Regions from separate parts of the Thermomonas aquatica genome, predicted to be linked through region 1. Evidence: predicted binding sites of a transcription regulator. Region 1 holds the regulator's gene; the other holds the start of a gene.
The links. Region 1 encodes sigma-54, which starts transcription at its own class of promoters, with help from an activator protein. Its sites were predicted from a motif close to TGGCACGNGCNTTGC; they were not measured.
Positions count from the first base shown of each region.

Region 2: the regulator sigma-54 is predicted to act here: its motif matches at 2,497-2,511, upstream of glnA (type I glutamate--ammonia ligase).

Region 1 is NZ_CP040871.1:2,492,367-2,507,241, reverse strand. Features, by position in the region: gene FHQ07_RS11820 (KpsF/GutQ family sugar-phosphate isomerase) at 1-108, shown strand, start outside; gene FHQ07_RS11815 (KdsC family phosphatase) at 114-653, shown strand; gene lptC (LPS export ABC transporter periplasmic protein LptC) at 665-1,222, shown strand; gene lptA (lipopolysaccharide transport periplasmic protein LptA) at 1,203-1,751, shown strand; gene lptB (LPS export ABC transporter ATP-binding protein) at 1,751-2,470, shown strand; gene FHQ07_RS11795 (RNA polymerase factor sigma-54) at 2,553-3,995, shown strand; gene hpf (ribosome hibernation-promoting factor, HPF/YfiA family) at 4,050-4,376, shown strand; gene hprK (HPr(Ser) kinase/phosphatase) at 4,406-5,359, shown strand; gene rapZ (RNase adapter RapZ) at 5,356-6,231, shown strand; gene FHQ07_RS11775 (PTS sugar transporter subunit IIA) at 6,274-6,666, shown strand; gene FHQ07_RS11770 (HPr family phosphocarrier protein) at 6,706-6,975, shown strand; gene ptsP (phosphoenolpyruvate--protein phosphotransferase) at 6,975-8,705, shown strand; gene mgtE (magnesium transporter) at 8,822-10,183, shown strand; gene FHQ07_RS11755 (carboxylesterase family protein) at 10,231-11,034, shown strand; gene FHQ07_RS11750 (aspartate carbamoyltransferase catalytic subunit) at 11,041-11,988, opposite strand; gene ruvX (Holliday junction resolvase RuvX) at 11,985-12,458, opposite strand; gene FHQ07_RS11740 (YqgE/AlgH family protein) at 12,455-13,021, opposite strand; gene FHQ07_RS11735 (PilT/PilU family type 4a pilus ATPase) at 13,084-14,211, opposite strand; gene FHQ07_RS11730 (type IV pilus twitching motility protein PilT) at 14,248-14,875, opposite strand, start outside.
Region 2 is NZ_CP040871.1:1,718,694-1,733,568, forward strand. Features, by position in the region: gene FHQ07_RS08185 (TorF family putative porin) at 1-738, opposite strand, end outside; gene glnA (type I glutamate--ammonia ligase) at 1,042-2,451, opposite strand; gene FHQ07_RS08195 (undecaprenyl-diphosphate phosphatase) at 2,657-3,511, shown strand; gene FHQ07_RS08200 (META and DUF4377 domain-containing protein) at 3,580-4,440, shown strand; gene FHQ07_RS08205 (serine hydrolase domain-containing protein) at 4,520-5,680, shown strand; gene FHQ07_RS08210 (YbhB/YbcL family Raf kinase inhibitor-like protein) at 5,691-6,290, opposite strand; gene FHQ07_RS08215 (YheT family hydrolase) at 6,333-7,316, opposite strand; gene FHQ07_RS08220 (lysophospholipid acyltransferase family protein) at 7,330-8,106, opposite strand; gene FHQ07_RS08225 (hotdog fold thioesterase) at 8,154-8,528, opposite strand; gene FHQ07_RS08230 (YkvA family protein) at 8,605-9,219, opposite strand; gene FHQ07_RS08235 (phospholipase D family protein) at 9,316-11,238, opposite strand; gene FHQ07_RS08240 (SixA phosphatase family protein) at 11,258-11,731, opposite strand; gene FHQ07_RS08245 (ParA family protein) at 11,754-12,383, opposite strand; gene FHQ07_RS08250 (ATP-binding protein) at 12,444-14,875, opposite strand, start outside.

The sequences.
Region 1 (14,875 bases):
CAGCTGATGGAAGCGCACAAGATCAATGCGCTGCTGGTGCTCGACGCGGATCGCCGGGTCGTCGGCGCGCTGAACATCCACGACCTGCTACGCGCGCGGGTGGTCTGATGACGATGCCGACCTATCCGGCCGAAGTGCTCGAACGCGCGGCGAAGATCAAGCTGATCGGCTTCGATGTCGACGGCACCCTGACCGACGCGCGGCTCGATTACGGCACCGACGGCAACGAGGCCAAGGGCTTCCACGTGCAGGACGGCATGGGCTTCACCCTGCTCCGCCATGCCGGCATCGTGATCGCGCTGGTCACCGCGCGGATCAGCCCGGTGGTGGAACGGCGCGGCCGCGAACTGCAGGTTCCGCACGTCCACACCGGCGAGCGCAGCAAGCTGGCCTGCATGCAGCGCATCGCCGGCGAGATGGGCATCGGCATGGACGAGGTCGCGTTCATGGGCGACGACCTGCCGGACCTGGCGACCCTGCGCGGCGTCGGCCTGGCCATCGCGCCGGCCAATGCGCACCATTGGGTGCTGCCGGCCGTGCACTGGGTCACCCCGCGCAACGGCGGCGAAGGCGCGGCGCGCGACGCCTGCGACCTGTTGTTGCAGGCGCAGGGCAGGGTCGAGGCGATCCTGGCCCATGGGGAGCATCCCTGATGGGCTCCGCGATGAGCTGGCGCACCGGCCTCACCCTGGTCCTCCTGCTTGCCGCCATCGCCTGCGGATGGTCGGTCTGGACCTTCTCCGGCGCTGGCGCGCAGAGCACCGCAACGACGCGTTCGGACTACGTGCTGCACGACTACGAACTCGTCTCGCTGGATTCGCAGGGCAAGGAATCCTTCACCCTGCGCGGCCCGCGCCTGCAGCGCGACCCGGGCGCCAAGTCGATGAGCCTGGAAACGCCGCTGTTCCTGGTGCCGGACCGCAACGGCGCCTACTGGGACGTGCGCGCGCAGCGCGGGCTGGTGCCGGACGACGGCAAGCAGTTGCAGCTGCGCGGCCGGGTGATCGCCACCAGCCCGGCGCAGGTGCCGCCGCCGACCCGGATCGAGACCGAACAGCTGAACCTTTTCCCCAGCGAGAACCGCGCAAGCTCGCCGGCCGCGGTCACCATCACCCGCCCCGGCCTTACAATGCGCGGCCGCGGCCTGCAGGCGGATTTCGATCGCCAGCAGGTCTCCCTCCTCTCCGACGTGCACACCCGATATGTCCCGACGCCCCGCTGAGCTCGCGGCCGCCGTGCTGGCCCTGTTCGCTGCCGCCTTCGCGGCCGGCGCCGGCGCGCGCACTTCCGACCGCAACCAGCCGATGGACATCGAGGCCGCGCACAGCACCTGCAGCCTCGGCGCCAACGACAGCTGCACCCTGACCGGCAACGTGACCATGACCCAGGGCAGCCTGAGCATCGTCGCGGCCAAGGCCATCATCGAACAGAGCGGCGGCGATCCCAGCCGCGCCCTGCTCAGCGGCGGCGTGACCCTGCGCCAGACCCTGGACGACGGCAACCAGATCAACGCCACCGCCAGCAACATCGACTACGACCTCAAGACCGAAGTGGTGGTGTTCACCGGCAACGTCGAGATCCGCCAGCTGCGCGGCACCCTCAACGGCCAGCGGGTGGTCTACAACATGAAGACCAACCAGGTCGAAAGCGGCGGCAGCGGCAACGGCCGGGTCAAGATGCGGATCCTGCCGAAGAGCGCCCAAGCGAAGCCGGCGCAGGCGCAGCCGGCCCCGGCCAAGGGTTCGAACTGATGCTGGTCGCCCAGGGCCTGCGCAAGCGCTACAAGTCGCGCGAGGTCGTCCGCGATTTCGGCCTGACCCTGGAGGCCGGCGAAGTGGTCGGCCTGCTCGGCCCCAACGGCGCCGGCAAGACCACCTGCTTCTACATGATCGTCGGCCTGGTGCCGGCCGATGCCGGCAGCATCGTGCTGGACGGCACCGACATCACCGACGAGCCGATGTACGCGCGCGCCAAGCGCGGGGTCGGCTACCTGCCGCAGGAACCCTCGGTGTTCCGCAAGCTCAGCGTGGCCGACAACATCAGGCTGGTGCTGGAACTGCGCGAAGACCTCGACGACGACGGCCGCGAACGCGAGCTGGAAGGGCTGCTCGACGAACTGCAGATCGGCCATGTCGCCGAGCAGCTCGGCGCCAGCCTGTCCGGCGGCGAACGGCGGCGGGTGGAGATCGCCCGCGCACTCGCGGGCAAGCCGCGCATGATCCTGCTCGACGAACCCTTCGCCGGCGTCGACCCGATCTCGGTCAACGAGATCCAGCGCATCGTCACCCACCTCAAGGACCGCGGGATCGGCGTGCTGATCACCGACCACAACGTCCGCGAGACCCTGGGCATCTGCGACCGCGCCTACATCCTCGCCGACGGCGCGGTGCTGGCGCAGGGCGCACCGGATGCGCTGCTGGAGAACCCGGACGTGCGCCGGGTCTACCTGGGCGACACCTTCCGGCTCTGAGCGCCGCGGCATGCCCGGCCGTTTCGCGCGTCGCGCGCCGATAACGGTTTTTTATCGGCATCCGGATATATCCTGAGCGCGGATGAAGCCGCGCCTATCCCCCGGGCTGCACCAGCAACTGATCCTGACGCCGCAACTGCGTCAGGCGATCCGGCTGTTGCAGCTGTCCACCGTCGAGCTCGAGGCCGAGATCGCCGAGGCGGTGGCCAGCAACCCGCTGCTGGACTGGGCCGAAGCCGGCGAGGCCGGCCCCGCGGACGCCCACGAAGTGCGCGATGCCGACGGCATCCCGGATGCCTCCGTGCACGAGCGCGAACACGCGGACGAGCGCGCCGACGAACACTGGGATCGCGAAGGCGAACCCTGGCAGGAACGGATCGGCCCCGCCTCCGATGGCGAGGACGATTTCGCCGGCCCCGGCGAGCGAGCGGCAGGGGCGGAAACCCTGCGCGACCACCTGCTGTGGCAATTGCACCTCGGCCACTTCAGCCAGCGCGACCTCGGCATCGGCGTGGCCCTGGTCGACGCCATCGACGAGGACGGCTACCTGCGCGACGGGCTCGATGCGATCTGCGCCGGCCTGCGGCCGGAGATCGATGCCAGCCTCGATGAGGTGCTGCAGGTGCTGCATCGGATCCAGCAATTCGACCCGGTCGGGGTCGGCGCGCGCGACCTGGGCGAATGCCTGCGCCTGCAATTGCGCGCGCTCGCCGAGGACACCCCGGGCCGCGGGCTGGCGATGGCGGTGACCGCCGGCACGTTGGCGCGGCTGCCGAAGATCGGCATCGACGGCCTCTGCCACGAGCTCGATTGCAGGCGCGACGAAGCCGAGGAAGCCGTGCAATTGCTGCGCAGCCTGGACCCGCGTCCCGGCGCGCAGCACGGCGAATTGCCGGCCGGCACCTACGTGACGCCGGATTGCGTGATCTGGCGCCAGCAGGGGCTGTGGCGGGTGGCATTGGCCGCCGGCGCGACCCCGCGCATCACCATCCAGCGCGACTACGAACAGATGATCCGCCACGCCGGCGCCGCAGACGCGGACTACCTGCGCGGCCGCCTGCAGGAGGCGCGCTGGCTGCTGAAGGGCCTGGAGTCGCGCGCGGACACCCTGCTCCGCGTGGTCCGTTGCCTGGTGCGCGAACAGGCCGGCTTCCTCGAATTCGGCGCGCAGGCCCTGCATCCGTTGACCCTGCGCAGCATCGCGACCGAACTCGGCCTGCACGAATCCACGGTCTCGCGCGCGATCGCCCGCAAGTACGTGCGCACGCCGCGCGGCACCATCCCGCTGCGCGATTTCTTCGCCTCCGGGATCGAGACCGAAGGCGGCGGCAGCGCGTCCAGCACCGCGATCCAGGACATGATCCGCAAGCTGGTCGAGGCCGAGGATCCGCGCAAGCCGCTGTCCGATGCGCGCCTCGCCGACACCCTGAAATCCGGCGGCGTGCCGGTGGCGCGGCGCACCGTCGCGAAGTATCGTGAAGCCCTGCATATCCCCGCCTCGCACGAACGCGTGCGGATCGGCTAGCAATCGCAACAAGCCCGCTCCGCTCAGGGAGCACACACGTAGAAGGAGGTCCAGATGCAAATCGAAACCCATGGCCAGCAGATCGACGTCACCCCGGCCCTGCGCGACTACGTGGAAACCCGCTTCGAACGACTCGCGCGGCATTTCGAGCACCCTTGCCAGATCCGCGTGCAGCTGGGCCTGGACAAGCCGGAGCACAAGGCCGAAGCCACCATGAACCTGTCCGGCCGCACCCTGCACGCCGACGCCAACGGCCAGGACATGTACGCCGCCATCGACCTGCTGGCCGACAAGCTCGACCGCCTGCTGATGAAGCAGAAGGAACGCATGGTCGACCACCATCGCGGCGAGGGCATCGCCCAGAGCGGCGTGCTCGGCTGACCCTTGCAGCCGCGGCGCAGGCCCACCACGTGAACGCCGCCCGCATCACCGCCGCGGAACTGTTCGAACAGCAATCCGAGCGCCTGGAGCTGCGCTGGCTCGCGGGCCAGCGCAGCGCCTCCGCGCGCGTGCTGGAGGCGGTGGAAACCGTGGCGCGGCGCCCGTCGCTGGCCGGCTACCTCAACATCATCTATCCGAACAAGGTGCAGATCCTCGGTACCGAGGAACTCGCCTGGCTGGACGGGCTGGATTCGCGCCAGCGCTGGGAAACGATCCAGAAGATCATCGACTTCCGTCCGCTGGCGGTGGTGATCAGCAAGAACCAGTCGTGCCCGGAAGACCTGCGCATCGCCGCCGAGGAAAGCGATACCCCGCTGTGGAGTTCGCCGCGGCGCGGGCACGAACTGCTCAACCACCTGCAGTACAAGCTGGCGCGCACGCTGGCGCCGCGGGTCACCCTGCACGGCGTGTTCATGGAGATCTATTCGATCGGCGTGCTGATCACCGGCGAATCCGGCTCCGGCAAGAGCGAACTCGCGCTGGAACTGGTGACGCGCGGGCACCGGCTGGTCGCCGACGACGCGCCCGAGTTCACCCAGATCGCCCCCGACGTGCTCGACGGCGCCTGCCCGGAACTGCTGCAGGACATGCTGGAGCTGCGCGGGCTGGGCGTGCTCAACATCCGCCAGATGTTCGGCGACACCGCGGTCAAGCGGAACAAGTACCTGCGCATGATCGTGCACCTCAGCAAGCCGTCGCTGGAGGCCAAGCCCGGCGGGATGGAACGCCTGACCGGCGACATCGGCAGCCGCCGCCTGCTCGACCTCGACGTGCCGATGATCACCCTGCCGGTGATGGCCGGCCGCAACCTCGCGGTGCTGACCGAAGCGGCCACCCGCATGCACCTGCTGCGCAGCAAGGGCGTGGATCCGGCCGCGGCGTTCATGGCCCGCCATAGCCATTTCCTGGAGCGTTCGCAGTGACCGCGCAGGCCAATGCCGCGCCGCCGCTGGTCATCGTCAGCGGCATGTCCGGCTCCGGCAAGTCGGTGGCGCTGAACACCTTCGAGGATCTCGGCTACTACTGCGTCGACAACCTGCCGGCGGAACTGTTGCCGGAATTCGTGCGCCGCATCCTGGCCGGCGACAATGCGCCGGAGAAGATCGCGGTCGGGATCGACGCGCGCAGCCTGGGCGACCTCGCCGACGTGCCCGAGGCGCTGTCGCAGGTCGGGGCACAGGGCCTCGACCCGAAACTGCTGTTCTTCGATACCCGCGACGACGTGCTGCTGCGCCGCTACGCGGACACCCGCCGCCGGCATCCGCTCAGCCACCTCGGCCTGGTGCTGGCCGACGCGATCTCGCTGGAGCGGCAGGCGCTGAAGCCGTTGCGCCGGATCGCCGACCACGTGCTCGACACCAGCGACCTCAACATCCACCAGATGCGCCGCCACATCCTGACCCAGTACGGGCTCAGCGGCGCCGGACTGTCCCTGCTGTTCGAGTCGTTCGCCTACCGGCGCGGGCTGCCGCCGGAAGCCGATTTCGTGTTCGATGCGCGGGTGCTGCCCAATCCGCACTGGGATGCGCGCCTGCGGCCGCTGTCCGGCCGCGATGCCGGCGTCCGCGACTACCTGGAGGCGCAGGCGGAAGTCGCGGCCTACGTGGCGCAGGTGCAGGGCTTCCTCGACGCCTGGCTGCCCAAGCTGCGTTCGGAAACCCGCAGCTACGTGACCGTCGCCTTCGGCTGCAGCGGCGGCCGCCATCGTTCCGTGTACCTGGCCGAACGCCTGGCCCGGCACTGCCGCGAAACCGGCTGGGCGGAAGTGGCCGTGCACCACCGCGAATTGGACTAGCGGCGCTTCCGCAGCGTCGTACCCGTCTGTTAACTTGCAGGCATGTCCGTCGGCATCCTGCTCGTCACCCATGAAGGCATCGGCAACGCGTTGCTCGCGGTGGCCACCCGCCTGCTGCGCAAGCTGCCGCTGGCGTCCGAGGCCTTCGAGGTGCCGTTCGACGGCGACATCGACGCCTTGCTGCCGCGGGCCAGCGCCGCGTTGCGCCGGGTCGACGGCGGCCAGGGCGTGCTGGTGCTGACCGACCTGTACGGCGCCACGCCCAGCAACATCGCCGCCCGCCTCGCCCGCCTCGGCACCCCGGTGCGCCGGGTGTCCGCGCTGAGCCTGCCGATGCTGCTGCGGGTGATGAACTATGCCGACCTCGACCTCGACGAATTGCCGGCGGTCGCCGCCGCCGGCGCGCGCAACGGGGCCATCACCGATGACGCATGACATGACCATGCCGCCGCCGACCGCCATGAGGGCCATGCCGTGATCCAGCGCGACCTGACCATCATCAACCGCCTCGGCTTGCACGCGCGCGCCACCGCCAAGCTGGTGCAGCTGCTGTCCACCTTCCGCTGCCAGGCCACGCTGGAAGCGCGCGGCCGCGAGGTCAACGCCAAGAGCATCATGGGCGTGATGCTGCTCGCCGCCGGCACCGGTTCCACCGTGGTGCTGCGGGTGGATGGCGAAGACGAACAGGCCGCCGCCGACGCGGTTGCGGCGCTGTTCGAACGCCGTTTCGACGAGGACAGCTGATGACGCGGCACGTCCTGTCCGGCACCGCCGCCGCCCGCGGCAGCGCACTCGGACGGGCACGCGTCCGCCTGCCGCACGCACTCGACGTCGCCGAGACCCGCATCGCGGCCGACGAAGTCGAGGCCGAGCTCGAACGCATCCATGCCGCAGTGGAAACCGTGCGCGAGGAAATGCGCGCCCTGCGCGAACGCCTGCACGGCGCGCTGGCCCACGAAGTCGGCGAATTCCTCGACCTGCATGCGCTGCTGCTGGACGATCCCGAGCTGCTGCAGGGCATCGACAGCCTGATCCGCACCGGCCTGTATTCCGCCGACTACGCCCTGCGCCTGCAACGCGACCGCATCGCCGCCGTGTTCGACGGCATCGACGATGCCTACCTGCGCAGCCGCATCGACGACATCGACCAGGTGATCGGCCGCCTGCATGCCGCCCTGCACCGCAGCGAGGCCGAACTGCAGGGCGTCGCCGGCGAGATCCTGGTCACCGACAACATCGCCCCGACCGAACTCGCGCAGCTGCAGGCGCAGGGCGTGGTGGGCGTGGTCACCGCCGCCGGCAGCGCGCTCTCGCACAGCGCGATCCTGGCCCGCAGCCTGCACCTGCCGCTGGTGGTCGGCGCCGCGCAGGCCTTGCTGAAGGTCAACGACGGCGACGTGCTGGTGATCGACGGCGGCACCGGCCTGGTGGTGCTGGAGCCGGATGCCGACGACCTGCGCGCGCACCGACAGCGCAGCGACGAGGCCAAGCGCGAGCGCAAGCAGCTCAACCGCCTGCGCCGCGAGCCCAGCCGCACCCTGGACGGCACCGACATCAAGCTGTGGGCGAACGCGGAATCGCGCGAGGACGTGGCCGAGGCGCATGCGCTGGGCGCGGCCGGCGTGGGCCTGTACCGCACCGAATTCCTGTTCATGGGCAGCCGCGAGATCCCGGACGAGGACACCCAGTTCCGCGCCTACCGCGATGCCGTGCTCGGCATGACCGGGCGCACGGTGACCATCCGCACCCTCGACCTCGGCGCCGACAAGGCCGACAAGACCGGCCTCGCATTGCGCGACGAACCCAACCCCGCGCTCGGCCTGCGCGGCGTGCGCCTGTCGCTGGCCCGCGACGGCCTGCTGCACACGCAGCTGCGGGCGATCGCGCGCGCGTCCGGCTATGGCCCGGTGCGCGTGCTGGTGCCGATGATCAGCGGCGCCGAGGAGATGCGCACGGTGCGCGCGATGCTGCGCACGGCGCTGGCCGAAGTGCGTCGCGAGGGCCACGAGGTGGCCGCGCAACTGCCGCTGGGCGCGATGATCGAGGTGCCGTCGGCGGCGCTGTCGTTGTCGGGCTTCATCGGCGCCTGCGATTTCCTTTCCATCGGCACCAACGACCTGGTGCAGTACCTGCTCGCCGCCGACCGCAACAACGAGGCGCTGGGCGAGTTGTACACGCCGCTGCATCCCGCCTTGCTGCGCCTGCTGCGCGACGTGGTGCGCATCGCGCAACGGCGCGGGCGGCCGGTGGCGGTCTGCGGGGAAATCGCCGGCGATGCCGCCTTCGTGCCGCTGCTGCTCGCGCTCGGCCTGACCGAACTCAGCCTGCACCCGGCCACGCTGCTTGAAGTGCGGCGCGCGATCCGCAGCTGCGACCTGTCCGGCTTGCGCAACGAAGCCCGGGCGCTGCTGCGGGCCCGCGACCGCGCCGGCATCGAACGCTGGCTGTCGGCGAATACGCAAGCGATGCCTTGACCGGCGCACGGGGTGGGCATCCATCGCCGCGCAGGCGATAATGCGCGGACTATGAACACCTGAGCCGGCCGCGCCCCCGTGGTGCGACGTTCCCCACCGCACTTCGGAAGCCTGCCATGGCCGAAGCCGTCCGCCACGACAAGACCGCGCGCCAGCTGCGTCTGCTTTCGGACGCGCTCGACAGCGGCCGTCTGGGCCCGGTGCGGCGGCTGGTCAACACGCTGTCGCCCGCGGAGATCGGCAACCTGCTGGAATCGCTGCCGCCGGGCAAGCGCACCGTGGTGTGGGGCCTGGTCGATCCCGAGGACGACGGCGAGGTGCTGGTGCATGTCGGCGACGAGGTGCGCGAAGGCCTGATCGCGGACATGGATCCGGACGAGCTGGTCGCCGCGGTCGAGGACCTCGACATCGACGATCTCGCCGACCTGGTCGAGGACCTGCCGGACACGGTGATCGACGAAGTCCTGAAGTCGATGGACCGCGAGAACCGCGAGCGCCTCGAACAAGTGCTGTCGTACGACGAGGACAGCGCCGGCCGCCTGATGAACCCGGACGTGGTGACGGTGCGCGCCGACACCACGGTGGACGTGGTGCTGCGCTACCTGCGCCTGCGCGGCGAACTGCCCGAGCACACCGACCACATCTACGTGGTCAGCAAGCGCCACCAGTACCTCGGCCGCATCGCCCTGCAGGCGCTGCTCACCCACGAGCCCTCGACCCCGATCAACCGCCTGCTCGACGACGAGCAGCCCGCGATCGGCGTCGACGAGACTTCGGAGATGGTCGCGCGCCAGTTCTCCGACCACGACTGGATTTCCGCGCCGGTCGTCGACGACAACAACATCCTGCTCGGCCGCATCACCATCGACGACGTGGTCGACATCATCCGCGAGCAGGCCGAGCACCAGGCCCTCGGCGCGGCCGGCCTGGACGAGGACGAGGACCTGTTCTCGCCGGTGCGGCGCGCGTTCCGCAACCGCCTGATCTGGCTGGGCGTGAACCTGGGCACCGCGTTCCTGGCGGCATCGGTGGTGGACCGCTTCGCCGGTTCGATCGAGAAGCTGGCCGCGCTGGCGGTGCTGATGCCGATCGTCGCCGGGATGGGCGGCAACGCCGGCACCCAGGTGCTGGCGCTGATGGTGCGCGGCCTGGCGCTGGGCCAGATCGGCGCGTCCAACGTGCCGACCCTGGTGTGGAAGGAAGTGCGGGTGGCGCTGATCAACGGCCTGGCCCTGGGCGCGGTGCTCGGCATCGTGGTGCTGCTGTGGTTCCGCAGCCCGGCGCTGGCGGCGGTGATCGCGATCGCATTGACCTGCAACCTCTGTTTCGCCGCACTCGGCGGCGTGTTCGTGCCGGTCACGCTGAAGCGCATGGGCTTCGATCCGGCACTCGCCGGCGGCGTGATCCTGACCACCATCACCGACGTGATGGGCTTCCTGACCTTCCTCGGGCTGGCGACACTGGTGCTGTTGCGCTGATCCGGGCGCGGTGCGCTAATGCAGGCCACCGGTCACGGAGTCACGCGATGCAGGCGCAACCGAGGTTCTTCGCGGCCCTGTCGGCGGCATTCGCCAGCCTGCTGCTGTCCGCCTGCATGACCCTGCCGGATCGCGCCAGCGGGGCCTTCGTCGAACGCAGCCTCGACATCGATGGTGCACCCCATCGCTACCAGGTGTTCGTGCCCGCCACCAAGGCCGGCGGTCGCAAGCCGCCGGTGATCGTGTTCCTGCACGGCTCCGGCGAACGCGGCGACGATGGCGCGAAACCGACCGCAGTCGGCATCGGTCCGTACATCCGTGCGCACCGGGACACCTTCCCCGCCATCGTGGTGTTCCCGCAAGCGCCGGAGAACAGCGAGTGGAGCGGCAACCTCGACCTCGTGTTCGCCACGCTCGATGCCGCCAGCCGCGAATTCCACGGCGATGCGGCGCGCACCTATCTCAGCGGGCTGTCGATGGGCGGTTATGGCGTGTGGGATGTCGCCCTGCGCGCACCCGATCGCTTCGCCGCGCTCGCGCCGGTCTGCGGCGCGGTCAAGCAACCGCGCGAAGAACGCGACACCCTGTTCGTCGCCGCGGTCGCCCGCGAAGCCGATCCGTATGCGGCCATCGCGCAACGCCTGCGCAAGGTTCCGGTATGGATCTTCCACGGCGCGAAGGACGACCTGGTCCCGCCCGAGGACGACCGTCGATTGATCGCGGCGTTCCGCGCCACGAACGCGCCGGATGCGCGCTACACCGAATTCCCGGATGCCAACCACAACAGCTGGGACCCGGCGTATTCGCAGACGCCGGAGTTCTGGACCTGGCTGTTCGCGCAGAAGCGCTGAGCCGGATCAGCCGAGCAAGGCTTCCAGCACCGCCATCCGCACCGCCACCCCGTTGGCGACCTGGCGCAACACCCGCGACTGCGCGCCGTCGGCGACTTCGCTGGTGATCTCGATGCCGCGGTTCATCGGCCCCGGATGCATCACGATCGCATCCGGCGACGCGCGGCGCAGGCGCGCCGCATCGAGGCCGTAGTCGCGGTGGTAATCCTCCAGCGAGGCCACCAGGCCTTCGGCCATGCGTTCGCGTTGCAGGCGCAGCATCATCGCCGCGTCCACCCCTTCGATCATCGCGTCGAAATCATCGCCGACGATGCAACCGTCCAGCGTACCGTCGTCCGGCAGCAGCGACGCCGGGCCGCAGACGCGGATCTCGCCACAACCCAGCGCGCGCAATGCGTGCAGGTCGGAACGCGCCACCCGCGAATGCTTCACGTCGCCGACGATCACCACCTTGAGCTTCGAGAAATCGTCGCCCTTGGCCTGGCGCAGGGTCAGCATGTCGAGCAGGCCCTGGGTGGGATGGTTGCTGCGGCCGTCGCCGGCGTTGAGCAGCACCGTGCCCGGCTGCGCTGCATCCGCCAGTTCGGCGACCGCGCCGTCGCGCTTGTGACGCACCACGAAGGCGTGCACGCCCATCGCTTCCAGCGTCTTCAGCGTGTCGAGGTCGGCCTCGCCCTTGGTGGTCGATGCGGTCGACGCATCGAAATTCAGCAGGTCGGCGCCGAGCCGCTGCGCCGCCAGCGAGAAACTGGAACGGGTGCGCGTGGATGGCTCGAAGAACAGCGTGCAGACCGCCTTGCCCGCCAGCGCGGCGCGCTGCGCGGTGCCGCCGTAGGCGTCCGCCGTCAGTTCCTGCGCGCGCACCAGCAGGCGTTCGAGCGTCGCGCGCGGCAGGCCGTCAAGCGTGAGCAGATGGCGCAATTTGCCGCCGTCGAATTGCCGCGTCGTCGTCATGGGATCACCGTTGCATCCTGCGGCGCGGCGATCCAGCGTTCGACGATGATCGCCGCCGCCACCGCGTCCAATAATTCGGCATCGCGACGCTTGCGCTTGCCGTCCGCGCGATCCTCGGCGAAGCGGCGCGCGGCCTCCTGCGAACTGTTGCGTTCGTCGACCATCGCCACCGGCAGCCCGGTGCGCTCGCGCAACTCGCGGGCGAAGGCCTGGGCGAACTTGCGGATCGGCTGGTCGCCGCCGTCCAGGCCCATCGGATCGCCGACCACCAGGCCATCCGGCCGCCATTCGCGGCGCAGCGCTTCGATCCGGTTCCAGTCGGGGCCGGCGGGATGCACGTCCACTACTGCCACGGCGCGCGCGCCGCTGCCCAGCGCACTGCCCACCGCCACGCCGATCCGGCGCGCGCCCACGTCGAAACCGAGCACCGTGCCATCCGCACGGATCGCCTGGGCGACGGATTCGCTCATGCGTGCCCGCTGTGGCTGGCGTAATTGACCAGGTCCACGCCGATGCTGCCGGCCGCGGCCTGCCAACGCTGCTCCAGCGGCAGCTCGAACAGCACCTCGCGGCGGTTCGGCACCATCAGCCAGCTGTCGTCGACCAGTTCCTGTTCCAGCTGGCCCGCGCCCCAGCCGGCGCAACCGAGCGCAACCACCGCCTGCGCCGGGCCGTCGCCGCGCGCCATCGCCTCCAGCACGTCGCGCGAGGTGGTCAGGTACAGCCCGCCGCCGACCGCCAGCGAGGAATCCCATTCGTGGCCGCCGTCGTGCAGGACGAAGCCGCGTTCCGGATGCACCGGCCCGCCGGCCAGCACGACCTGCGATTGCAGGGCGTCGCTGTCGCTGGCGATGCCCATCTGCTGCAGCACCTCGCCGAGGGTGTATTCGGAGGCGCGGTTGACCACCACGCCCATCGCGCCGTCGCCGTCGTGCTGGCAGACCAGCGCGACCGAGCGGGCGAAATGCGGGTCGTGCAGCGACGGCAACGCCACCAGCAAATGGTTGGACAACAGCGAAGACTCGATCGGCATGCCCGCGATTCTAGCGAGGCATGCCGGATGGCGCACGCCGGCGCCATCGGACGGGGCGCGCCTCAGCGCGCTTCGGCGACCTCGACCCCATCCAGGCCCTGGGCCAGCGTGGAGGCGTCGCCGCCCTGCGCCAGCTTGATCCGCAGGCGCACCTCGTTGGCGGAGTCGGCGTAGCGCAGTGCATCCTCGTAGCTGATCTCGCCGGCCTGGTACAGCTCGAACAGGCTCTGGTCGAAGGTCTTCATGCCCAGCTGCACGGATTCCTTCATCACTTCCTTCAGCTTGTGGATCTCGCCGTCGCGGATGTAGTCCTGCACCAGCGGCGTGCCGAGCATGATCTCCATCGCCACCCGGCGGCCCTTGCCGTCCGGGGTCGGGATCAGCTGCTGCGCGACCACGCCCTTCAGGTTCAGCGACATGTCCATCAGCAGCTGGTTGCGGCGGTCCTCGGGGAAGAAGTTGATGATGCGGTCCATCGCCTGGTTGGCGTTGTTCGCATGCAGGGTGCACAGCACCAGGTGGCCGGTTTCGGCGAAGGCGATCGCATGGTCCATGCCCTCGCGGGTGCGCACCTCGCCGATCATGATCACGTCCGGCGCCTGGCGCAGGGTGTTCTTCAGCGCGTTCTCCCAGCTGTCGGTGTCGATGCCGACCTCGCGCTGGGTGATGATGCAGCCGTCGTGCTTGTGCACGAACTCGATCGGATCCTCGATGGTGATGATGTGGCCGGTGCTGTTCTGGTTGCGGTAGCCGATCATCGCCGCCAGCGAGGTCGACTTGCCGGTGCCGGTGGCGCCGACGAAGATGATGATGCCGCGCTTGGTCATCGCCAGCGTCTTGATCACCGGCGGCAGGTTCAGCTCCTCGACGGTCGGGATGCGGGTCTCGATCCGGCGCAGCACCATGCCGACCTGGTTGCGCTGGTAGAAGCAGCTGACGCGGAAGCGGCCGACGCCGGACACGCCGATCGCGAAGTTGCACTCGTGGGTCTTCTCGAATTCCTCGCGCTGCTGCGGCGTCATCACGTTCAGCACCAGGTCCTTGGACTGCTGCGGCGTGAGCGGGGCCTGGGTGATCGGCGAAATCTTGCCGTGCACCTTCATCGACGGCGGCATGCCCGCCGTGATGAACAGGTCCGACGCCTTCTGGTGCGCCATCAGCTTGAGGAATGAGGTGAAGTCGATGCTCATGGCGGTGCTCCTGTGGTCGATGCGGCCGGTGTCGTCTTACTCGAACAGGCGCTTGTCCTTGGCATATTCGCGCGCTTGCTGCTTGGGCACCATGCCGCGCTTGACCAGGTCCTGCAGGTGCTGGTCCAGCGTCATCATGCCGGCGTTCTGCCCGGTCTGGATCGCCGAATACATCTGCGCCACCTTGTCCTCGCGGATCAGGTTGCGGATCGCCGGGGTGCCGACCATGATCTCCCACGCCGCGGTGCGGCCGCCGCCGACCTTCTTCAGCAAGGCCTGCGAGATCACCGCGCGCAGCGACTCGGAGAGCATGGAACGCACCATCGGCTTCTCGCCGGCGGGGAACACGTCGATGATGCGGTCGATGGTCTTGGCCGCGCTCGAGGTGTGCAGGGTGGCGAACACCAGGTGGCCGGTTTCCGCCGCGGTCAACGCCAGGCGGATGGTTTCCAGGTCGCGCAACTCGCCGACCAGGATGATGTCCGGGTCTTCGCGCAAGGCCGAACGCAGGGCCTCGTTGAAGCCGTGGGTGTCCTTGTGCACTTCGCGCTGGTTGATCAGGCATTTCTGCGAGGTGTGCACGAACTCGATCGGATCCTCGACCGAGAGGATGTGCCCGTATTCGCTCTTGTTGATGTGGTCGATCATCGCCGCCAGCGTGGTC
Region 2 (14,875 bases), 770 kb from region 1:
GGTGTACAGCGCGTCGTCGGCATTGGTGCCGGTATAGGCCAGGCCCACCGAGAAACCGTTGTCGAAGGCCTTGGTCGCGCCCAGCTTCCAGTCGGTGTATTCGAAGGCGTCGTTGCCCTCGATCCACTGCTTGCCGGCATGCGTGTTGATGGTGACGCCCTTGCCCACGGTTAAGTTGGCGCTGAGGTCGAGGTAGCCGCTGCCGTCGGAATCGACGTAGCCGAACAGGTCGGTGGCCGCGTACGAATACTTCGCGCCCAGGCTGAGCTTGTCGCTGGCGGCGACGGTGATGCCGGCATACACCTCGAGGGTGTCGGCGCTGTTGAAGCCGGACGGAAAATCGCCGGGATACCAGTAGTACAGCGCGCCGACGTCGTAGCTCACGGCCTCGCTGAACTTGCCGCGATAGCCGCCGTAGACGTCGAGTTCAAGGCTGCTGGAGATCGGCGCGGCGCTGGTGGAGAGATCCGACAGCCAGCTGATGCTGCTGCCCCACGTGCCGATGTACGCGCCGCTTTCGGCCGCGTATTCCACGCCCCCTTGCAGGGCGGGTTGCTGGTTGCTCTGCGACACGCCGCGGAACACGTAGTCGCTGGTCAGCGAGACGTTGCCGCTGGTGCCGGCCTGCGCATCGGCGATGCCGAACAGGGCGAGTAATGCGACGGCGATGCGGATGCGAGCGTGCGTGCGCGTCGTGGTCGATGCATGGAACGGTGTAGCCACAGTGTGAGACGACATGACGCAGGCTCCTCATAAGCGGTAGCCCTCCCCGGTCATTTGTTTCGTACTCGTGCAATGCAGGAACTCCGTCGTGCCCTGCCTGCCGCGATCGTCGATCGCGCATGTCCTCCTTGCTTGATGGTGCGCGACGCCGCCGCGCATGGCCCGCCCCACTCCCTCCGCCAGCCAAAAGGCCCGGGAGGCGCGCACCCGTCGGTGCGCGCTCCCGGCCTGTCCGATCCTCGCCGGGGAGGGAGCGAAGCGAGGATCAGCTCGCTTCGCCCCGATGCATCGCCGCCGCTCGACGCGGCGGCGGCCGCATCAGACGGTGTAGTACATCTGGTATTCCAGCGGGTGCGTGGCCGCGCGGAACTTGGTCACTTCCTGCATCTTCAGCGCGATGTAGCCGTCGATGAAGTCGTCGCTGAACACGCCGCCGGCCTTGAGGAAGTCGCGGTCCTTGTCCAGCGCTTCCAGCGCCTGGTCGAGCGAATGGCACACGGTCGGGATGTTCTTCTCCTCTTCCGGCGGCAGGTCGTACAGGTCCTTGTCGCTGGGCGCGCCCGGGTCGATCTGGTTCTTGATGCCGTCAAGGCCCGCCATCATCAGCGCGGCGAAGGTCAGGTAGCCGGACTGGATCGGGTCGGGGAAGCGCATCTCGATGCGGCGCGCCTTCGGGTTGGCCACGTACGGGATGCGGCAGGACGCCGAACGGTTGCGCGCCGAGTAGGCCAGCATCACCGGCGCCTCGAAGCCCGGCACCAGGCGCTTGTAGCTGTTGGTGCCGGAATTGGTGAACGCGTTGATCGCGCGCGCGTGCTTGAAGATGCCGCCGATGTACCACAGCGCCATCTGCGACAGGCCGCCGTAACCGTCGCCGGAGAACAGGTTGACGCCGCCCTTGGCCAGCGACATGTGCACGTGCATGCCGCTGCCGTTGTCGCCGACGATCGGCTTCGGCATGAAGGTCGCGGTCTTGCCGTTGCGGTGGGCGACGTTCTTGATGATGTACTTCATCGTCAGCAGTTCGTCGGCCTTCTGCACCAGGGTGTTGAACTTGGTGCCGATCTCGCACTGGCCGGCGTTCGCCACTTCGTGGTGGTGCACCTCGACCTCGATGCCGACCTGTTCCAGCGTCTTGCACATCTCGGCGCGGATGTCGTGCAGCGAATCCAGCGGCGCGACCGGGAAGTAGCCGCCCTTCACCATCGGCCGGTAGCCGCTGTTGCCGCCTTCGTATTCCTTGCCGGAGTTCCAGTGCGCCTCTTCCGAATCGACATGGAAGAAGGTGTGGCCCATTTCATTGGAGAACCGCACCGAATCGAAGATGAAGAATTCCGGCTCCGGGCCGAAGAACGCGGTGTCGGCGATGCCGGCCGCCTTCAGGTAGGCCTCGGCGCGCTTGGCCACGCCGCGCGGGTCGCGGTCGTAGGCCTGCATGGTCGCCGGATCCAGGATGTCGCAGGTCAGGATCAGGGTCGGGTCGGCGGTGAACGGGTCGACGACCGCGGTCGACGGGTCCGGCAGCAGCACCATGTCGGACTCGTTGATGCCCTTCCAGCCGCTGATCGAGGAACCGTCGAACATCTTGCCGTCCTCGAACAGGCTGGCGTCGATGATCGACTTGGGGAAGGTCACGTGGTGCTGCACGCCACGCATGTCGGTGAAGCGCAGATCGACGAATTCGATCTTGTGGTCGCGGATCAGCTTTTCGACGTTTTCGAACGACATGGGAAACTCCGGGAGGAAGGGGATGAGCCGTTGCCAGTTTCTATTGCAAAGCGCGTGCCAACTACCAACTAATTGATTATCAAGTATTTTATCTGTAGCGTGAATTTCGAATGCATTTCTTTGGTGCATTCATGATGGCATTTAGCACCGAAATGGCGATATTGCTTTGCGCTATCCTGCGCCGTCGCCCACACCGCGGTTCCGCATGAACGACCTGCTCGCCGCATTGCTGCTCGGCATCATCGAAGGCATCACCGAATTCCTGCCGATCTCCAGCACCGGCCACCTGCTGATCGCCGAACGCTGGCTGGGCCAGCGCAGCGACCTGTTCAACATCGCGATCCAGGCCGGCGCGATCCTCGCGGTGGTGCTGATCTACTGGAAGCGGCTGTGGGGCATGCTCACCGCGTTCCTCGGCCACGACGCGCCCGCCGCCTACGATCCGCTGGGCATCACCGCCACGCCCGCGCAATCGCGCGACTACGCCTTCAAGTTGCTGGCCGCGTTCGGCGTGACCGCGGTCGGCGGCCTGCTGGTGAAGAAGCTCGGCTGGGAGCTGCCGGACACGGTGCGGCCGATCGCCTGGGCGCTGATCGTCGGCGCGTTCTGGATGGTGGCCGCCGAACAGCTAGCGGCGCAACGCGCAGGCCGCGAAGGCGAACGCAGCGCGATCTCGTGGACCACGGCGATCCTGGTCGGCATCGCGCAGGTGGTCGCCGGGGTGTTCCCCGGCACCTCGCGCAGCGCGGCCGCGATCTTCGTCGCCCTGCTCGCCGGCACCACCAGCCGCGCCGCCGCCACCGAATTCGCGTTCGTGGTCGGCATCCCGACCATGTTCGCGGCGACCGGCTACGAACTGCTGTCGATGCTCAAGGACGGCGGCATCGGCAACGAGGACTGGAGCGCGCTCGGCATCGCGTTCGTCGCCTCAGCGCTCACCGCCTTCGCCGCGGTGAAGTGGTTGTTGCGCTACATCCAGAGCCATCGCTTCACCGCGTTCGCGGTGTACCGTCTGGCGCTCGGCATCGTCCTGCTGCTGTGGCTGCCGGCCGGCAGCTGAACCAAATCCCGCCTGCCCCGATCCAACGCGCGCGCAGCCGCATGCGCGCCTGACCAAAGGACTCCACGATGAAACGCCTGTTGCTGCTCGCCCTGCCGGCCTTGCTCGCCGGTTGCCCGAAACCGAAAACGGCCGACGAAACCGCAACCCCGCCCGCCAAGCCGGCCGAATCGGCCGCGCCCGCGGACGCTGCGGCCAGCCTGCCCAAGGTCGAGTTCAAGAACGCGGGCATGATCCGCACCGCGGGAACCCTGCCCAAGTACCAATGGCGGCTGGCGGCCGCCACCGACGCGAAGGGACATGCCATCGATGCCCTGCTGGTGCGTCCCGGACAGCCGGTCACGCTCGGTTTCAACGGCGGCAAGCTCGTCGTCGGCAATACCTGCAATGCGATGACCGGCGGCTACAGGCTGGACGGGAAAGGCATCACGATCGACAAGCTCGCCTCGACCATGAAGGCGTGCGCCGATCCGAAGCTGATGGCGCTGGACCAGGAAGTCGGCAAGCGGCTGCAGGGCGTGCTGGAACCGCGCCTGTCCAAGGGCGATGCCCGCCAGCTGCAATTGAAGACCGCGGCCGGCGACCTGCTGGTCTTCACCAGCGCGGAAACCGCCGCGAGCAAGTACGGCGCCGGCGAGCGCGTGTTCCTGGAAGTCGCGGCGCAGACCAAGCCCTGCAACCACCCGCTGATCCCGGGCAAGCAATGCCTGCAGGTGCGCGAACTGAAGTACGACGACAAGGGCCTGAAGTCCGGCACGCCCGGCGCGTTCGGGAACTTCTACGACGGCATCGAGGGCTATACCCACCAGGCCGGCGTGCGCAACGTGTTGCGGATCGACCGCTACACCCGCAAGGACGTCCCCGCGGACGCCTCCAGGTACGTCTACGTGCTGGACCAGGTGGTGGAGTCCGACGCCTCCGGGAAGTGATCCGGCCGGATGACCATCAGCACGGGCCGTCCGCCGGCGGCCCGTGCCATGTTGCCCCCATCCCCATGGAGTGCGCCACGTGGCCTTGACCCGTCGATCGGTATTGCTGGGCATCGCGGCGACGGGCGCCATCGGGTTCGGGCGCGGCGCGTTCGCCGCGGCCACCGCGGACGGCTTGCCGGAGACGCTGCAGCGCATCCTCGGGGATGCCATCGCGCAGGGCGCAGCGCCCGGGATGCAGGCGGCGGCATGGCGCGACGGCGCGCCGCTATGGTCGCAGGCGGCGGGCAGCGCCAACCTGGAAACGCGGACGCCGGCCACCGTCGACAGCCTGTTCCGCATCGGCTCGTTGACCAAGCAGTTCGCCGCCGTGCTGGCCGCGCTGCTGGCCGAGCAGGGCGTGCTGGCGCTGGATGCGCCGGCCTCGCGCTACCTGCCATTCCTGCGCGCGCAGCCGGCCTTCAGCGTGCGCGAGCTGATCCACCACACCGCCGGCCTGCATGCCGACGACGAGGGCGGCCCGCTGCCCGGCGCGTTCAGCCAGCGCCGGCTGGCCGAGGCGATCGCCGCGCAACCCGTCCTGTTCGATTTCCCGCCAGGCAGCGCGTGGCAGTACAGCAACGCCAACTACCACGTGCTGGGCGCGATCCTGGAGGAAGCGTCCGGGCAACCGCTGGCCGAATTGGCGCAGGCACGGCTGTTCGCGCCGCTCGGGCTGCGCACGCTGGCCTTCGACCGCAGCGCGCAGATCGTGTCCGGCCGCGTGTCCGGCTATGGCTTCGGCGATGGCGAGCCACCGACGCTGCAGAACGCGCCCGGCCTCGATATCGAACAGGCCGGCGCCGCGGGCGCGATGCGCGGCACCGCCGACGACCTCTGCCGCTGGCACGCGGCCTTGCTCGGCGGGCGCGTGCTGAAACCCGCCAGCCTGCGCGCGGTGTTGGCACCGGCGCGGCTGCGCGACGGCCGGCTTGCCAGCGCGCACCGCGCGCGCGCCGAGGATGCGCCGATGGGCGCGACCGAATACGGCTTCGGCCTGCTGCTGGACCGCGCCACCCGCGACGGCAGCCTGATCGTGCAGCACAACGGTTTCATCGCGGGCTTCTCCGGCTACCTCGCTACCCACGTGCCGAGCCGGCTGACCGTGGCCTGCCTGTGCAATGCCGATCCCAACCCGAACCTGCCGTTCCGCGCATTGCGGCGCGCGGTGTTCGCGGCGGTGCTGGCGCCGCCGCGCTGAAGCGGCGACGTCAACCGTTGAGGCTGTAGGTGCCGTAGGTGCTGGCTTCGGCCAGCACGTGGCCGTGCATCGCACGCAACACGTCGCCGGCGGTGAACGCGCCGGCGACGTCGAGCGCCGGCACGTCGAGGGCGAACAGGCGGAAGAAGTAGCGGTGCTCGCGCAGGTCGTGCGGCGGCGGGTACGGGCCGTCGTAGCCGAAGTACCGGCCGCTCATCTCCGCGTTCCCGGCGAACCAGCCGGTGTAGTCGTTCAGTCCGCGACGGCCGCCGGCATCGTGCCCCGGGCCCTTGCCGCCCTTGCTGATGCCATCGCTGCAACTACCGGCTTCGATCGAGCGCACGTCGGCGGGAATGTCGGCGACCGCCCAATGCACGAAATCCCCGCGCGGGTGCGCGACCGGGATCGGGGTGTCCGCGTCCGCGACCAGCGCGCCATCGGTGGGCGCGTCGGTGTCGATGCACAGCAGCGCGAACGAACGCGTGCCGGCCGGCGCCTCGTCCCAGGCCAGGTGCGGATTGCGGTTGCCGCCGAAGCCGCCGGGCGCGCCCATCGCGAATTCGGCCGGGATCCGGCCGCGGTGCTCGAAACTGTCGCTGCGGATCTTCATGCCGGGCTCCTGCGGACGATGCCGCGATTCTAAGCGCGGGCGCTACGACGCGGCGACGAGCCGCTGCGCCACCCAGCGTTCGGCATAGCCATCCAGCATCGCGCCTTCGATGAAACCGCAATGGCCGCCATGCGCGGCGAGCTCCACCTGCACGTTGGGGAAATCGACGATGCGCGCGAACTCGCCCACCGGGATCACCGGATCGTCGGCCGCCATCAGGATGTCGGCGGGGATCGGCAATGCGCGCAGGCGTTCGCCGGCCACCGAATAGCCCTCGAAGTAGTCGTCGAGGGTGGCGAAGTCGGTATGCCGCAGCACCATCCACTCGGTCAGCGCGCGCATGCGCAGCTGCAGCACGTCGTCGGCGAAGCCGTGCGCCTGCGGGAACAGCGCGCGCTTGCGCGCCAGCGAATGCCGCCACTTGCGCTCGAAGTAGCGCAGGTAGATCGGCAGGCCGGTTTCCATCGCATCCATGGTGCGCGCCGGATCCAGCAAGGGGCAGACCGCGAGCACGCGTTGCAGCGGCAGGCCGTGGCTGCGCGCACGCAGCGCCAGGCGCAGGGCGAAGTTGCCGCCCAGCGAATAGCCGGCGGCGAACAGCGGCCGGGTCGGCCAGCGCGCGGCGATCGCGCGCACCGCATCGACGATCTCGTCGATCCGGTTGGAGTGGAAGATGCCTTCGTTGAGGTGGTGGCTGTCGCCGTGGTCGCGGAAATTCAGCCGGAACACCGCGAAGCCGGCATCCAGCAGGCGCGCCGCGGTCAGCCGCATGTAGTTGGAATCGACGCTGCCTTCCCAACCGTGCAGCAGTACCACCAGCCCCCGCGGGTCGGCCCCGGGGCTGACGCTGTGCACGCCCTGCAGGCGCACGCCATTGCCGACATCGAGCACCACCGCGTCATGCGTTGCACCCAGCCGATGCAGGCGCCGGCGCGCGCGGAGCGCGCGCAACGGGCTGGAGGACAGCACCGATTGCACATGCGGGCTGCGCAGCCAGCGCGGCGGGGTGAACTCGCTGCGTTGCAGGCTCATCGCACGCTCACGCGGCGGCCATCGCCTGCTCGATGCGCGCGCGCGCCAGGGTGGCGATCCGGCGCCGGCCTTCGTGCTCGGCATGCAGGATCGGCTCCAGGAAGCAGACCGTCACCGGCCGCACCGGTTCGCCGAGCAGGCGCACGAAATTGCCCATGAAGCTCTCGCCCGGGGCGAAGGCGACGATGCTCTGCGCCTCGCAATGCGCGCCGAAGCACAGCGCCACCGGCTGCACCGGCGCATCGGCATCGACCGCGGCGGTGAAGATGCGCGCATGGAACGCGCCGAGTTCGCGGCCATCGCGGGTGCCGCCTTCGGGGAAGGCCGCCACCGCGTGGCCGTCGCGCAGGCGCGCGGACATCTCGGTCATCACGTCGGTCAGCGAATTCGGATTGCCGCGCTGCAGGAAGATGCTTTCGCCGGCCGTCGCCAGCCAGCCGATCAACGGCCAGCCGCGGATCTCCGCCTTGGCGATGAAACCCATCATGTGCTGCGAGTGCAGGGCGATGATGTCGACCCAGCTCAGGTGGTTGGCGACGAACATGGTGCCGCCGGGCAGCGGCGCGCCGACGCGGCGCACGCGCATGCCGAACACCCACAGCAGGCCGCCGGCCCACCAGCGGATCGCGGCATGGCCCACTTTCTTCCCGCCGATGGTGTCGATCGCGATCAGCAGCAGGGTGATCGGCAGGTGCACCAGCACATGCCAGGCGAGGATGGGCAGGCGGCAGAGCATGCGCAGGATGCGCAGCGGGGATCCGACGGCGGGGGACGTCGCGCTCATGGCCGAACCTTAGCGGAAGCGCGCTAGAGCGGTCAGCCTAGCCGCGCTCAGGCGCGGCCCGAGGCGGGCGGCTGCGGCAGCACCGAGAGGGTGATGCGGCTGATGCAGACCGGCTTGGCGGCCTCGTCCTCGATGCGGATTTCCCAGACCTGGGTGCTGCGGCCGAGATGGATCGGCCGCGCGGTGCCGGTGACGATGCCGCTGCGCACCGCGCGCAGGTGGTTGGCATTGATCTCCAGCCCGACCACCGCGTTGCCGCCGGCCATCAGCATGCCGGCGCTGCTGCCCAGGGTCTCGGCCAGCGCCACCGAGGCGCCGCCGTGCAGCAGGCCGTAGGGCTGGTGGGTGCGCGCGTCCACCGGCATGGTGGCGCGCAGGTAGCCGTCGCCGAGTTCGCTGAACACGATCCCCAGCGACTGCATCAGGGTGCCGGCCGAGCGCGCGTTCAACGCCTCGAGGCTGGCCTCCGGCGGCCAGGCGAACCCGCTGGCCAAGGCCTCAGCCGAACTTGAACACGCCCGGGCGCCAGCCGCGGACGTAGGAACCGCGGCTGTGCGCATAACCGCTGCTGCTGCCGTAGCCGCTGCCGAAGTCGCGCTCGCGGCGCTGGTGCATGCGGTCGAGCAGTTCCTCGCGGCGGCCGTCCAGCCAGTCGGTGCGGCCCAGGGTGGCCGGGTCGATGCCGCGGCGGCCGGCTTCGTGCGCGCGGAAATCGCAGAAGTCGTCGTAGGCGTCCAGCTCGTGCTTGAGCTCGCGCACCGACAGCTCGATCATCACCGCGTCGTCGAGGAAGCCCAGCACCTCGACATGGTCCGGGATCACGTCGTTCGGGTCGCAGAAGTAGGTCAGCGCGCCCAGCACCCGCTGCTTGTCGGCATCGGGCAGCGCCCAGGAGGCGTCGCGCACCATCGCGATCATGTCGTCCAGGCGCAGCAGGCGATCCTTGATGAAGTCCGGGATGTGCACCTTCTGCGCGTCGTCGAGCAGCGCCACCGATGCGGCGATGATCTCGTCCGCCGTCTTGCCCTCGGCCGCCTTCTTGGAGCGGTCCATCGCCGCGGTGAAGTGGGCGAGGTCGCGGTCGTTGAGCTCGAAGTTCAGGGTGATCGACATGGCGGGGATCCGGGCGCGCGGAAAGAGAACCGGAAGCCTAGGGCGCGGGCTGCTGCGCGTCAATTGGACGCAAGCCATGCGCGGATGCGGCCGGCATCACAGGATCGGCGATAGCCCCGAGCCGAACGCGGTGAACACGCGCACCCCCAGCCACTTCAGGCCCAGGTCCACTTCCGGGAAGTCGCCGACCGGCCTGTGGCAACGCCGGAAGTCCTCGTCGAACGGCGAGGGCGGCGGCGGCGGACAGTCCGGACCCGGGACGAATTCGTAGCTGGTCGCGTACTTCACCGGCCACAGGTCGAACACCGGCATCCGTTCCGACACCCGGGCCAGGGTGAATTCGATGCCGGGCAGCACCGGCGAGGAATCGCGGCGGCCGATCGTCCAGGCATTGCCCGGCGCCATGTCGCCGCGGATGCTGGCGGCCAGCGCCCGGGCGAAGGCGGGGTCGGCGATCACCACCGCGCTTTCGGTGTTGAGGCTGTCGCCGCGCGGGTCGAAGTTGTGGGTGCCGACCACCCCCACCCGCTCATCCACCACCATCGACTTGGCGTGCAGGCCCATGCGGATGCCGGCGCGCTGCAGCCGCACCGGCAGGCCGCCGGACGAGGCGAACGGCGAATTGCGCCCGGCCTCGCTGACCGGCGCGCTGCGCAGGCCGCGTTCGGCCAACCGGCGTTGGCGCAGGGTCGTGCGCCGCGGCACCGGCACGGCGACGGGCGCCTCGCCGAGGTCGGCGCCGAGCGGGCCGGCATCGAACGGGGCATCGGCCGGGAACGGCTTGAATTCGTGGATCTCGAAACCGAAGTCGCGCAGGTAGCGGCGCTTGTACTTGTACGAGACCGCATAGGCGAGGAAGGCGTCGGTCGCGGCCAGGCTGTTGGTCGAGACCCGTATCCGCGGCGGGTCCGCCTGCCGGTGCAGGCCGCGGAACAGGCGCTGCGCCGGTTTCGACAGCACCAGGTAGGGCGTCTGCAGCAGCACTTCGCTCTTCGCCGAGGCGATCAGTTGCTGCAGGGTGTTGCTGGCCTGCTCCGACTCCCGTCCCGCGCGGCCGCTGTGCTTGTCCGGCAGGTCGCCGATGAACTGCACGCCGGCCACCGGCAGCGCGGGCTCGACGAAGCGCGCGCGGATCAGCCCGGCATCGGCGCCCTGCGCCAGCAGCGCCTGCACCCGCTCCGGCTTGCGGTAGGGCTGGTGCGGCGGCGGCGGCACGCCGTGCTCGCGCAGGAGGCGGCCGACATCGCCCAGCCGCTCCGCCGGCACGCTCAGCGGCGACTGCCAGAACGCCTGGAAATGCGCGGCCATGTCGCCCGCCACCGGGCCCGCGACCAGCAGGTCGCGGTCGCGGAAGTTGTAGGCGGCGTCCCAGTCGTAATAGTCGTCCTGGTAGTTGCGCCCGCCGGTGATGCCGACCAGGTCGTCGACCAGCAGCAGCTTGTTGTGCATGCGCCGGTTGAGCTTGCCCCAGCAGCACGCCGCGGCGACCGCGTACATCGGCGTGGACAGGCGCGCGCGGTCCAGCACCGGGTTGTACACGCGCAGCTCGAAATTCGCGTGCACCGCCGCGAGCGCGGCCAGCGTCTCCACTTGCTTCAGCGCCGACAGCTGGTCCATCAGCACCCGCACCTTGACCCCGCGGAAGGCGGCGGCCTGCAGTTCGTCGAGCACCAGCTGCGCGGAATCGTCCTCGTCGAAGATGTAGGTCTGCAGGTCGATGCTGCGGCGGGCCGCGCGGATCAGGTTGATCCGCGCCAGCAGCGCATCCGGGCCGCGATCGAGGATCCGCGCGTAGTGCCGGGGCGCGTCCGCGCTGGATTCGGCCAGCGCGCGTTCGCCGAGTTCGCGCAACGGCGATGCCAGCGCGCAGGCGTCGGCCTGCGCGCAATCGACCTCGGTGCTGCGCGCCGCGATGGCGATCCGCGCCGCCTCGTCGCGTTGCGGCGGCGACAGGGTGGCGCAGCCGCCGAGCAGCAGTGCGGCCAGCGCGAGCAGCACGCGGCCGCGAATCGCCTTCATCCGTGCATGCCCTTGGAAATCAGGGCCACCAGAATTGGGTGAGGGTGGCGATGCCCGGTTCGATGTTGACGTCCACCGGCAGCCGCAGCACCGCGATCCCGCCCGGCGGCATGCCGCGGTAATCGCCGGTCTGGCCGCTGTGCATCAACGCGGCCAGTTGCTCCAGGCCGGGGTTGTGGCCGACCAGCAGCAGGCGTTCGGCATCGCGGTTGGCATCGGCCAGGGTGGCCAGGGTGCCGGGGCTGGCTTCGTAGATCGTGGCGTCCTCGTATATCTCGCCCTCGCCGATATCGCCCAGCGCGGCCAGCGTCTCGCGGGTGCGGGTCGCGTCCGAGCACAGCACGCGGTCGGGCCGCAGGCCGTGCTCGCGCAACCAGTCGCCGGCGGCCTGCGCTTCCGCGCGCCCGGTCGCGGACAGGCCGCGCGAATGGTCGTCCTGCCCGGCGGCAGCGGAATCGGCGTGGGCGTGGCGGAGCAGGATCAGTTCGCGCATCGGAAGTCCTTTCGATGATGGATCAATCTTTCTTCAGCCAGTGCAGCAACGGCACCCAGTCCGCCTGGTGCTCGCGCACCTGCGCCGAGTGGTAATCGAACAGGCTCTTGCCGAGGCCGGTGAGCACGACATAGGCCTGGCTGTCGCGCAGCTGCGCCACCAGCGGGAACGGCCAGCTGCGCAGGATTTCCAGCGCCTGCTGGCTGGCATTGGTATGCGGCTTCAACCGGTTCGCGACCAGGCCGACGCGCAGCTTGCCCTTGCGCACGCGCGGGTGCTTGCCCAGCGATTCGACGAAACGCACGGCGGCCTCGATGTCGAGCGCGGACGGCTGGATCGGCACGATCACCGCATCGGCGGTGTCGAGGAAATCCTCGAGCTCCTTCTCCATCGCCCCGGCCGGGGCATCCACCACCACCCGCTGGGTATCGTCCGGCAACTGCTTGCGCCAGGACTTGCGGGTGCCGTCCAGCGGCAACACCGCGCTGGCCATGTCGGCGCGGCGTTCGCACCAGCGGAACGCGGAGTGCTGCGGGTCGGCATCGACCAGTGCGGTGCGCAGGCCGGCGACCGCGGCTTCCGCCGCCAGATGGGTGGCGACCGTGGTCTTGCCCACGCCGCCCTTGGAACATGCGACCAGCCACGTCTTCATCGTGCGCTCCGCTGCAGGATGAGCGAAAGCGTACACGCGGCGGTCGCCGCCTGCATGGATTCAGGCCGGACGGCGTTGCGCCACGTCCAGCCGCAGGCGCTCGACGGCGGTGACCACGTCCACCGACAGCGGCAGCACGCTGGCCCAGTCGCCGCCGCGGCCCGCGGTTTCCAGCACCGCCGCGGCCTCGGCCAGTTCCAGCGCGCCGACCAGCCTGGCCGCGCCCTTGATCTTGTGCGCCTGCCGGGTCATGCCCTGCAGGTCGCCGCTGGTGCGCAAATGCTCGAGCAGGGCCAGGTCCTCGCCGGTGCTGGCCAGGAAATCGGCGAGCAGCAGGTGCGTTTCCGCCATGTCGCCGCCGGTCAGGTCGGCCAGCACGCTGATGTCCAGCGCCGGCGGATGCGCCAGCTGCGGCAGCCCGGCTTCCCTCGCGACCACCTGCGCATTGTTGGCGGCCTGGATCGACGCGCCCTGCGCCGCCGGCACCGGCTGGTTGGCCGCGGTATGCGGCAACCAGCGCTGCAGGCAGGCGCCCATGGTCGCCACCCCCACCGGCTTGGCCATGTAGTCGTCCATGCCGGCGTCCAGGCAGCGTTCCGCCTCGCCCTTCAGCGCGGATGCGGTCAGCGCCACGATCGGCACCCGCGGCAGCCCGCGCCGCGCTTCTTCCGCGCGGATCGTGCGCGCCAGCTGGTAGCCGTCCATGCGCGGCATGTGCACGTCGCTGAGCAGCAGTGCGTAGCGGCCGCTGCGCCAGCGCTCCAGGCCCTCGATGCCGTCGTCCGCGGTCTCCGAGGCATAGCCGGCCAGCGCCAGCTGGCGCTGGATGACCTGGCGATTGGTGGCGTGGTCGTCCACCAGCAGCACCAGGCTGCGTTCGCGCTCGGCCTCGGCCACCGTCGGCAGGCGCCGCGGATTGAACCCGGCGACCTGCTTGCCGGGGCCCAGCGCCTCCGGCAGCTCCTCCGGCGGGGCGCGATGGAACTTGACCGCCAGCCGCATGCTGGTGCCGACCCCGGGCACCGATTCCATTTCGACGTCGCCGCCCATCAGTTCGGCCAACCGGCGGCTGATCGCCAGGCCCAGGCCGGTCCCGCCGAAGCGGCGGGTGGTATCGACTTCGGCCTGCGAGAACGGCTGGAACAGCCGCGCCTGCGCCTGTTCGCTGACCCCGATGCCGGTGTCGGTGACCCGCAGCACCAGCGCATCGCTGCCCATCGCGCCATCGTCCGGATCGTGCCGGCGCAACTCCACCCCCGCGGTCACGCTGCCGCGCTCGGTGAACTTGATCGCGTTCGACAGGAAGTTGCCGATCACCTGGCGCACCCTCACCGGATCCGCATAGTGCGCGGGCGCGATGCGCGGGTCGATCTCGCAGGTCAGGGTCAGCCCCTTGCTCGAGGCCGAGCCGGCATAGTTCGCGACCACGCTGCGCATCAGCTCCGGCAGCGAGGTCGGGACCGGCTCGATCTCCATCCGCCCGGCTTCGATCTTCGAGAAATCGAGGATGTCGCCGATGATCCGCAGCAGGGTTTCCGCCGATGCCTGGATCACGTTGAGCGAACGCCGCTGCTCGCTGTCGAGCTCGGTGTGCGAGAGCACCTCGATCATGCCGGTGACGCCGATCATCGGCGTGCGGATCTCGTGGCTCATCGCGGCCAGGAACGCGCTCTTGGCGTGGTTGGCCTCGCGCGCGCGCGATTCGCTGTCGCGCAACGCGCGCTCCAGCCGCTTCAGCACCGACAGGTCGGTGGCGACCGCGAGCAGGCCGACCATCGCGCCGGTGTCGTCGCGCATCGCCGACAACGCCAGCAGCACCGGCAGGGTGCGCCCGCGCTGGTGGCGCAGCACGAATTCGCGCGGCGGCTCGCGGTGCTGGGCCATCGCGCGCAACGCGGTCCAGTCGGCGGCGACCGGCTGTCCGTAGGCTTCGCTCAGGTGGTGCGACAAGGCCTTCAGCGCCTCCGGATCGAGGATCGCGTCGAGTTTTTCGCGCCCGAGCAGCGAACCGGCCGGCCAACCCAGCATCTGCTCGGCGAACGGATTGACCTGCGAGAAGGTGCCGTCCTCGTCGACCGCGAAGATCGCGGTCTGCGCCGCCTCCAGCAGCAGGCGCTGGAAATGTTCGCGGCGCTCCAGCGCGATCCGCACGCGGTCGTTGCTGACCAGCTGGTCGGTGAGCTGGGTCTCGATCCGCTGCGCGTGGCTGCGCATGCGCAGGAAGCTGTCCAGCACCTCGCCCAGTTCGCCGGTGGGCCGGTAGCGCGGCTGCGCGGTGTAATCGTGCTGCACCATCCTGCGCGACAGCTCGAGCAGGCTCTCCACCCCGCGATAGCCGTTGCGCAGCACGCGCCGGCCGAACAGCGCCACCAGCAGGAAGCACGACAGGGACAGCGCGATGCGGGCGCGGCGGATCCAGGTGCCGCGGGTGATCTCGGCCTGCACCAGCGCGTCGGCGCGCAGCTGGCCGCGCGCGGCCACCGCCTGCAGGC